One region of the Nonomuraea sp. NPDC059194 genome, then DNA from elsewhere that is predicted to be linked to it. Evidence: riboswitches for the same ligand, from Rfam matches in the RefSeq annotation. Region 1 holds a riboswitch; each other region holds the start of a gene.
The links. A riboswitch is a leader RNA that binds a small molecule or an ion and turns the genes downstream of it on or off. The one in region 1 is predicted to bind cyclic di-AMP.
Positions count from the first base shown of each region.

Region 2: linked by a shared signal. The riboswitch ahead of ACFXJ8_RS35860 (hypothetical protein) and the one ahead of ACFXJ8_RS23955 (glycoside hydrolase family 25 protein) in region 1 are both predicted to bind cyclic di-AMP.
Region 3: linked by a shared signal. The riboswitch ahead of ACFXJ8_RS27665 (NlpC/P60 family protein) and the one ahead of ACFXJ8_RS23955 (glycoside hydrolase family 25 protein) in region 1 are both predicted to bind cyclic di-AMP.
Region 4: linked by a shared signal. The riboswitch ahead of ACFXJ8_RS39645 (C40 family peptidase) and the one ahead of ACFXJ8_RS23955 (glycoside hydrolase family 25 protein) in region 1 are both predicted to bind cyclic di-AMP.

Region 1 is NZ_JBHZBH010000020.1:58,731-60,922, forward strand. Features, by position in the region: gene ACFXJ8_RS23950 (hypothetical protein) at 1-184, opposite strand, end outside; cyclic di-AMP (ydaO/yuaA leader) riboswitch at 653-815, shown strand; gene ACFXJ8_RS23955 (glycoside hydrolase family 25 protein) at 841-1,515, shown strand; gene ACFXJ8_RS23960 (DUF3237 domain-containing protein) at 2,005-2,192, opposite strand, start outside.
Region 2 is NZ_JBHZBH010000042.1:12,601-14,792, reverse strand. Features, by position in the region: gene ACFXJ8_RS35870 (roadblock/LC7 domain-containing protein) at 1-282, shown strand, start outside; gene ACFXJ8_RS35865 (hypothetical protein) at 306-677, shown strand; cyclic di-AMP (ydaO/yuaA leader) riboswitch at 1,155-1,289, shown strand; gene ACFXJ8_RS35860 (hypothetical protein) at 1,448-2,192, shown strand, end outside.
Region 3 is NZ_JBHZBH010000025.1:61,381-63,572, forward strand. Features, by position in the region: gene ACFXJ8_RS27655 (RDD family protein) at 1-355, opposite strand, end outside; gene ACFXJ8_RS27660 (amino-acid N-acetyltransferase) at 442-1,011, opposite strand; cyclic di-AMP (ydaO/yuaA leader) riboswitch at 1,287-1,435, shown strand; gene ACFXJ8_RS27665 (NlpC/P60 family protein) at 1,441-2,192, shown strand, end outside.
Region 4 is NZ_JBHZBH010000055.1:12,277-14,468, forward strand. Features, by position in the region: gene ACFXJ8_RS39645 (C40 family peptidase) at 292-858, opposite strand; cyclic di-AMP (ydaO/yuaA leader) riboswitch at 956-1,099, opposite strand; gene ACFXJ8_RS39650 (3-isopropylmalate dehydrogenase) at 1,200-2,192, shown strand, end outside.

The DNA of each region.
Region 1 (2,192 bases):
CCTGTTCCTCATCGCAGCATGTGCACTGGTAGTCCAGCTCTAGCCGGTCCAGGACTTCTGTCCCGTACTCGGCGACCATGAACTCCACCATGCCGCGATGCAGGCGCGCCAGTCTGTGACGCCGTCTTCCGTACCGGGAGAAGTACTCGTCGACAGCGGTCACAGTCTCCGCGTTCAAGGTCACATTCGCTCCTCTGGCGGCAGGACGGATTCGGTGGGACACCGATCTCTACTCTCATCCGGATCTACAAGGTATGACCTGTCCTCGCTCGAGGCCGACCACCATCTCCCCCAGGAAGTAGGCCCCGCACCGTCAACAACTACCTCTCCGCGCGAGCCCGGGTAGCCGAGGTACCACTGTCCGCGTCGGCAGCCTGACCATGAGTGGCGACCACCGCGGCTCGCAGGAGCGCACCGTGTTCTTCGGCCACGCGCCCACTCGAAGGGGGGCCGTGCGTCCGGTTCGACGCCGTGCGGCACCCACTGCGGGCGGGGCCGGAGGCGGCCCGACGAGGTCGCCCTGGCCATGGAGGCCCATGTACGGCGGGCTTGGCGATCCGTGGCCGTTTTACTTATCCGGATTTTGCTTTTTGAGCGGTCCTTTATTAGGGTCCGGCGTTACCGGATGGTTATCGGCCTTCACTGGGAGGGCTGCCACCGGCCGCCGAGTTCCCGCCCAGCGGGGAGCCGGGGACCCAGCCTTCTGGGGTGAATCCGCGACCCCGAGCAGAGTGCGGCCTGCTCGAAATCCAGCGGTAGGGCATCTCCTGGCCCGAACCCGTCAGCTAACCCGGTAGGCGTCCCAAGGAGAGGACCCACCTCTTGTACAAGCTGTTCACAATGCCGCACAAGAAAGCCCGGCTGGTAGGCGCGTGCGTCGCGGCAGCGGCGCTGGTCTGGGCCACCCCCGCCATGGCCACCGCCGAAACCAAGCCGTACGGCGTGGACGTCTCCAACCACGACCAGGGCTTCGACTGGGGTGCCGACGGGCTGTCGTTCGGCATCGCCAAGGCCAGCGAGGGCACCTCGTTCGCCGACGCCACGTTCGCCCGCAACTGGGCCGAGATCAAGAAGAACGGGCTCGTTCGCGGCGCCTACCACTTCGGCCGTCCCGGCGCCGATCCGGTACGGCAGGCCGACCGGTTCCTCGACGTCGTCAAGAAGCAGGGGCTGGATAACGGCGACCTGCTCATCCTGGACCTGGAGGTGACCGACGGGCGTTCGGCCAAGGAGGTCAACGCCTGGGCCAAGCGGTGGCTGGAGCGCGTCAGGGCCGCGACCGGGGTCAAGCCGATCTTCTACAGTTCGTGGTCGTTCGCCCAGCGGCACGGCGACGGGCTGGGCGACTACCCGCTCTGGGTCGCCCACTACGGCAAGGCGAAGGGCGAGGTCAGCGCGCCGAAGCCATGGAAGGAGTGGGCGATCCACCAGTACGCGTCCACGGATCACGACCACAACGTCGCCAGCCTCTCCCCCATGGGGCTGCGCGATCTGGGCTTCCACAAGCGGGCCTAGGTCGGAGGTGAGGGCCGGGTCAACCGATCGGTTGACCCGGCCCTCAGCTTTTCGATCCCGACAAGCCCACCAATCACCCGATGTCGCGACATATCGCCATTCCTACGATGGGTCGTGGAGGGAACACCCCCGCACGGCGGGGCCGCGACCACCGCACTGGCCGCGGCCCCGCATCCCCTCGTCCCCCCGGGCGGTGTTCCCCCGCGACGTCCCCCATTACCGCGCGGTGAACCGGCGACGGCCCTCCGGGATGTGCTCCAGAGGGGGCCGCGGCGCCCACCCCGGCGCGGCACGGCGAGCCCGCGAGACCGCGAGACCGTGTGACCGCGAGTCCGACGCCGCGACCTGGGACCGCGTGACCGCGAGTCCGTGTGACCGCGAGACCGCGAGACCGCGAGACCGCGAGACCGCGAGACCGCGAGACCGACGCCGCAACCTGGGACCACGTCCGTGACCGCGAGATCGACGCCGCGCCCCAGGGCGGGGGGCTCAGGTCAGGGCGTACATGCGGATCGCCACCACGTCCTCGCTCGCCTCGCGGGCCAGCCCGACGAACACGGTCTCGGCGAGCCAGCGGTGGGCCGGTGCGTCGGTGCGGAAGGTCGGCGACGTGCGGTAGTAGACGCCGGCCGAGGCCACCTGGAGGTCGCCGTCGAACTGGTCGGGGCTCTGGCCGC
Region 2 (2,192 bases), on a different contig from region 1:
GGGCTGACCATCGCCAGCGACCTGCCGAGCGGCAACGTCGAGCAGACGGCGGCGCTCTCGGCCGCGCTGCTCGCGCTCAGCAAGCGCATGGCCGTCATGGCAGGCAAGGGCGCCCTGGAGGAAACCCTCATCTCGGGCACCGCGGGCTTCGCCGCCTTCTACGCGGCCGGTCCCACGATCGTCCTCACAGTCCTGGCTGAGCCCGGTACCAACCTCGGGCTGCTGCGACTGGAGGGTCGCAAGACGGCGGCGAGCGTCGCCGCCATCGCATCGCGAAAGTGACTCAATCCACACGGAGGAAACGCATGGCCAGCATGGACGTCTCTCTCAAGGAGATGATGGCGATCGACGGCGCTGTCGGCGCCGTCGTGGTCGACTACGGCAGCGGCATGGCGCTGGGCGCCCTGGGCGGAGCCAAGGACCTGGACCTGCAGGTGGCGGCCGCGGGCAACACCGAGGTCGTCAAGGCCAAGTTGCGCACGATGGACTCCCTCGGCCTCAAGGACACCATCGAGGACATCCTCATCACGCTGACCGGCCAGTACCACATCATCAGGCCGATGACCGGCAGGGGCGGCAAGGGACTGTTCCTTTACCTCGCGCTGGACCGGGCCAGGGCCAACCTCGCGATGGCGCGGCACCGGCTGCGCGCGATCGAGGAGAAGCTCGAGGTCTGACGGACCGCGCCCCGTGTCCGCGGCGCGGCGGACACGGGGCGCCCCGTACGGCCAAGCAAAGCCGCGCCATCAGGGCCGCGCAAAGCGAAGCCGCACCACCAAAGCCGCGCAAAGCGAAGCCGCCCCACCAGGGCCGCGCAAAGCAAAGCCCGCCAGGGCCGCGCAAAGCGAAGCCGCCCCGCCAGGGCCGCGCCACCAGACCCGTACCGCTGGGGCCGCGCCCCTCGACGCCGTGACCAATCCGGCGTTCAACCAAGACTTTTTCATGATTTTTCGCCATTGATCGAATTACCGTGCCGGTCCCTGCGAAACCCGTTGTTTCGCAGGGGTTTCCGTGCCTTCTGCGCCTGTCGAATCGTGACGATAAAGGGTAGATCTTCTTTCCGATTCATGGCTTTGCTTTTGCCTTTGGGGTGGTTTGCCCCTAGAGTCCATTGCATTACCGAGCGGTGACCGAGCTCTTCACCAGGGAGAGTCGGCCGGTCGGCGCCGAATCCCGCGAACGCGGGAACCGGGGACCCATCTCCTTGGGGTGAATCCGGCCCAGTGCCGGTAGGGCATCTCCACGCCCGAACCCGTCAGCTAACCCGGTAGGCGAGATGGAGAGGACCATACTCGTGTACTTGCACCCCCCGAACTGAGCGGCGCCTTCTTCCCGCTTCCTTCGCGCTCCCTTTTTGCGTAGCGACTGTCAGGCCCATGCCCGGCTACGCCTTTGCCTGATCTTCATTTGAGCGCGGATCTCCCTATCCCTCGCACAAAGGACTTTCATGACCCGCCGCTTCGGCATGCGCGTTTCCGCCCTGCTCGTCACCACCACCCTCGCCGCCGGTACCGGCGCCGCCGCCGCTTTCGCCGAGCCCACCGCCCCCGACATCAGCCAGGCCACCGAGCAGCGGACCCTCCTCCAGGGATCCACCACCGCCTCCTACTACTGGGACGACGCCTCCGGCCGCGCCGGTGACACCGGTCTGCCCGCCAGTGGCATCTCGATGCGCAAGGGCCTTGCCGCCAGCCCGAGCTGGCCCCTCATGACCGAGGGCTACGTCATCTACAAGGGCAAGAAGGCCCCGTTCTTCGTCGGTGACCGCGGCCCCGGCAACCCCTCGAACAACGGCATCATGCTCGACCTCGACGCCAAGACCTTCGCCGACCTCACCGGCGGCAGGTTCAACCCCAACAGCCTGATGGTGAACGGCAACGGCGGTCAGGGCCACATCAAGGTCCAGTACGTCATCACCAAGTGGGGCGACGGCGTGGGCAAGAAGAACCACCCGGTCGCCTTCTCCAGCGGCGCGTGGAGCCGCAAGGACAGGAACCCGGCCAAGCCGCCGGTCGACCTGCTCGCCGTGGCTGAGAAGAAGAAGGCCGCCGAGGCCAAGAAGGTCGAGGTCGTCGCGAAGAAGGACGAGAAGAAGGGCGACGAGCAGGGCGGCGCGGCCGTCGAGCCCGCAGCCTTCGACTCGGGCACCACGACCACCGCCGCCCGTACCGAGACCAAGGACGAGAACGGCC
Region 3 (2,192 bases), on a different contig from region 1:
CGGGCTGGCCGTAGCCGGGCTGCTGGCCAGAGGAGGCCGCCTGCTGCCCGTAGCCGGGCTGGCCGTAGGGGGGCTGCTGGCCAGAGGGCTGGCCGTAGCCGGGCTGCTGACCCTGACCGTAGCCCTGCTGGCCGTATCCCTGCTGCTGCTGGCCGTAGCCCTGCTGCTGGCCCTGCTGCTGGCCGTAGTCGGGCTGGCCCTGGGGCGGCTGGCCGTAGCCGCCGCCCTCATGGCGGTAGCCCACGACCGTCACGTCAGGATCGGGCTGCTCGCCCGGGCGTCCCGCGTTCTGCTGACCGTATCCGGAATTGTCATCAGGTTGATCCTGCGGATACGGCGGCTGTCCAGTGCTCACCGTGTCACCTCGCTTCGATGGCGCATGTGGCACATGTCAGGACACATGCTTGCTGTTGCCCAACGTATCGACATGAGTATCAACAATCACCTTTCCCCTTGGTCAACCCCATAGTCAACTGCGTCCAGATGGAGCAACATCCTGGTGTTGCCAAGGGTGTTGGGCTTGACGTGCTCGAGGTCGAGAAACTCGGCCACACCCTCGTCGTAGGAGGCCAGCAACTCGGCGTAGACCTCGGGCGACACCGGTGTCCCCTGGATCGGCACGAAGCCGTGCCGGGCGAAGAAGTCGACCTCGAACGTCAGACAGAAGACCCTGCGAAGCCCCAGGTCACGGGCCGCTGCCACGAGCGCGGTAACAATACGGTGACCGATTCCTGAACCTTTGACGGCGGGGTCCACGGCGACCGTGCGAATCTCGGCGAGGTCCTCCCAGAGCACATGGAGCGCGCCGCAGCCGACGACCTGGCCGCCGCGCTCGGCGACCCAGAACTCCTGGACGTCCTCGTACAGCGTGACCGTGGCCTTTTCCAGCAGCTTGCGGCCCGCTCCCGCGTAGATGTCGACCAGGCGTCTGATCGACCTGACGTCCGGCGTGCGGGCCCGCCGTACGACGATCTCGGTGTCCTGCATTGTGCGCTCGACGACCTGCTCCATGGCCCTTCAGCGTACCTAGCTCGTTTCGGCCCACCCTTAACTACCGTCACATGACTCACTGTGGCTGGGCGAGCACGTTACGCATCCCTGCACGACAAACCCGACAAACCTTCGCGAATCTCGGTAAAAGCTTTGCAATCCCCTGGTCGATCGGGCTTTTGCGTGATCTGTCCGTGATCCTTTGGATGCGCGTCCTCTACTGGATTGGCAGTTCTGGTTGAGCACGAACCTTGCTTGCACTAGTGTCCACCGACGATGTCCCCCGCGCGCCAAGGCGTGGGGGCGCGCCTAATCCCCCCAACACGGGGAGCCGGGGACCCGCCGGCGGCCGCCAGTCGCCAAGGGGTGAGTCCGAGCCACGCTCGGTAGGGCTGCTCCGGCCCGAACCCGTCAGCTAACCCGGTCGGCGACTACGAGAGGAGCTGGTTGGTGAAGCGCAGGCGCAGCCGCGAGGGGAAGTCCGCGGGCGAGCACGCCCGCCCCCACGAACCCGGTTCCCGCCGGATGCGGTTCGCGATCGTGGGCGCCGCGATGGCCGTCCTGGCCCTCACCACGCCACTCGGTACGGCCACAGCCGACCCCAAACCCACGCTCAAGGAGCTCGCCGAGCAGGTCGAGAAGCTCCACAACGACATCGAGACGCTCACCGAGCAGTACAACGGCCAGCGCGAGAAGCTCAAGGGCGTCAAGAAGTCCGCGGAGAAGGCCAAGAAGATCCTGGCCACCAGCGAGGCCGACCTGGCCGCCAAACGCGCGCGGGCCACGATCCTCGCCGAGAGCACCTACATGACCGGCGGCTTCTCCAACGGCCTCGCCTTCGCCAGCTCCGCCGACCCCGACGCCTTCCTCGACGCCGCCGCCACCTCCTACGCCCTCGGCCAGCAGCAGGGCCAGGAGGTCAAGGAGCTCGCCGAGTCCATCGCCGCCGCCGAGCAGGCCAGGGCGACGGCCAAGTCACGCCTGGCCGAGGTGCAGAAGCTCGTCGACGACCTGGACGGCAGGCGCGACAAGATCTCCTCCATGGTGGCCAAGGTCGAGAGCAGCCTGTTCAGGCGCGCGCTCGGCGAGGCCGGGCGGCCCGGCACCCGCGCCACCAAGGTCAACCTGCCGATCGTCGGCAGCGGCAAGGCGGCAGCCGCCGCGCGCTGGGCGCTGACGCAGCAGCTCAAGCCGTACGTGTG
Region 4 (2,192 bases), on a different contig from region 1:
GGCCCGGTCGGATTCGCGACCGGGATCCGACGTCCGATCCACTCGCGTCCGCGAAACGAGTTGAGTCACGTGTACGACATGTATCCATGGAACCGCGCCGAAGACCATGACGAGGAGGCGGCGGAGGCCGTCCAGACCGCGCTGGATCGCAGGGACAACGGCGGCTCCCCCTTTCCCCGCTGAACGGGACCACCCGGTGGAGTTCCCCCTGCTCCACCGGGCCGTCCCTGCGCGCACGCGTCAGCCCGGGAACCCCTGGGGACGGTGGCTCCCGGGCTGATGAATGGGAATCTAAAGAGTGGCCCGTAGTGACAGCGGGGCCGACTCGGCCTCGCTCTCGGCCTCGGCCAGCTCCCGCGCCTGCGCCACGCCCTTCGGGTCGGGCCGTACCGCGCCGACGAACGCCTGCCGGCGCCACGCGCTGAGCTTCTCCTCCTTCACCACGTCACCGGTGCGCGGCGCGTGCACCATGTAGCCGTCCTTGGAGATCATTCCGACGTGCCCGAGGTTGCTGAAGAACACCAGGTCGCCGGGCTTCAGGTCCTTCCACTCGATCTTCTTGTCGAAGGCCCGGTACTGGTCGCGGGCCACACGGGGAAGCTGGATCCCCGCCTTCTGGTAGGCCCTCAGCATCAGCCCCGAGCAGTCGTAGCCGCTGGGGCTGGTGCCGCCCCAGACGTACGGCGTGCCCTGCTTGGACATCGCGAACTTCAACGCGATCTGCCATGCGGGCTTGGGGGTCTGCTTGAGCTGGGCCTTCTTGATGTCCGCTCCGGTGAGGGTCACCGTACGGGCGGGGTCGGCCTGAGCGGGCCTGGTGTCGCCAGGTTGGACCGGCTGGCTCTTGGGGGGCTTCACCTGGATGGGGGCGGCCGTCGCGGGGGAGGCGGCGGCGGTTGATCCTACGGCGAGGAGGCCGCCGACAACGGCGGCCGTGATGATCCGAGACAGGGGAATGTCCTTCCACGGGGCCGACCGGGTTAGCTGACGGGCTCGGGCGTGGAAGTCGCCCTACGACATGGGGATGCCGATTCGCCCCAGGGGGGAATGGGTCCCCGGCTCCGTGCGGACGTCGCAGCGGATTAGGCTGGCAGGGACTCTAACGAAAGGGTCAAAAGACCGCAATCCAGACAAAACGGAATGTCCGGACCTTGAGATGCGGTGTTCGCCAGCCGAGACGAGCAGGTAAGGTACCGGCCATGGAGTCGCGCAACATTCGTCTGGCCGTCATCCCCGGGGACGGGATCGGCACCGAGGTCGTCGCCGAAGGGCTCAAGGTCCTGGAGGCGGTCGGCGCCAAGATCGAGACCACCCACTACGATCTGGGCGCCACCCGCTACAACGCCACCGGTGAGACCCTCACCGACGAAACCCTGCAGGAGCTGCGCGGTTACGACGCCATCCTGCTCGGCGCGATCGGCGACCCGAGCGTCCCGCCGGGGGTGCTCGAGCGCGACCTGCTGCTGCGACTCCGCTTCGAGCTCGACCACTACGTCAACCTGCGCCCGGTGAAGCTCTTCCCCGGCGTGGAGACCCCGCTGGCCGACACCACCGCCGAAGACATCGACATGGTCGTCGTCCGCGAGGGCACCGAGAGCCTCTACGCGGGAGCAGGCGGCGTCCTGCGGCGCGGCACGCCCCACGAGATCGCCACCCAGGAGTCGCTCAACACCGCCTACGGCGTCGAGCGCGTGGTCCGCTACGCCTTCGCCAAGGCCGCCGAGCGCCCCCGCAAGAAGCTCACGCTGGTCCACAAGACCAACGTGCTGACCTACGCGGGCGACCTCTGGATGCGCACGTTCAACCGGGTCGCCGCCGACTTCCCCGACGTCACGACCGACTACCAGCACATCGACGCCGCCTCGATGTTCTTCGTCAGCCAGCCTGAGCGCTTCGACGTGATCGTGACCGACAACCTGTTCGGCGACATCATCACCGACATCGGCGCCGCCATCGCCGGCGGCATCGGGCTGGCCGCCAGCGGCAACATCAACCCCGACAGGACCGCGCCCAGCATGTTCGAGCCGGTCCACGGCAGCGCGCCCGACATCGCCGGCCAGGGCAAGGCCGACCCGACCGCCACCATCCTGTCCGTCGCCATGATGCTCGACCACCTCGGCCTGACCGAGGAGGCGGCCCGCGTCGAGCAGGCCGTCGCCGACGACATCGTCGAGCGCCTCGCCGGGTGGGCC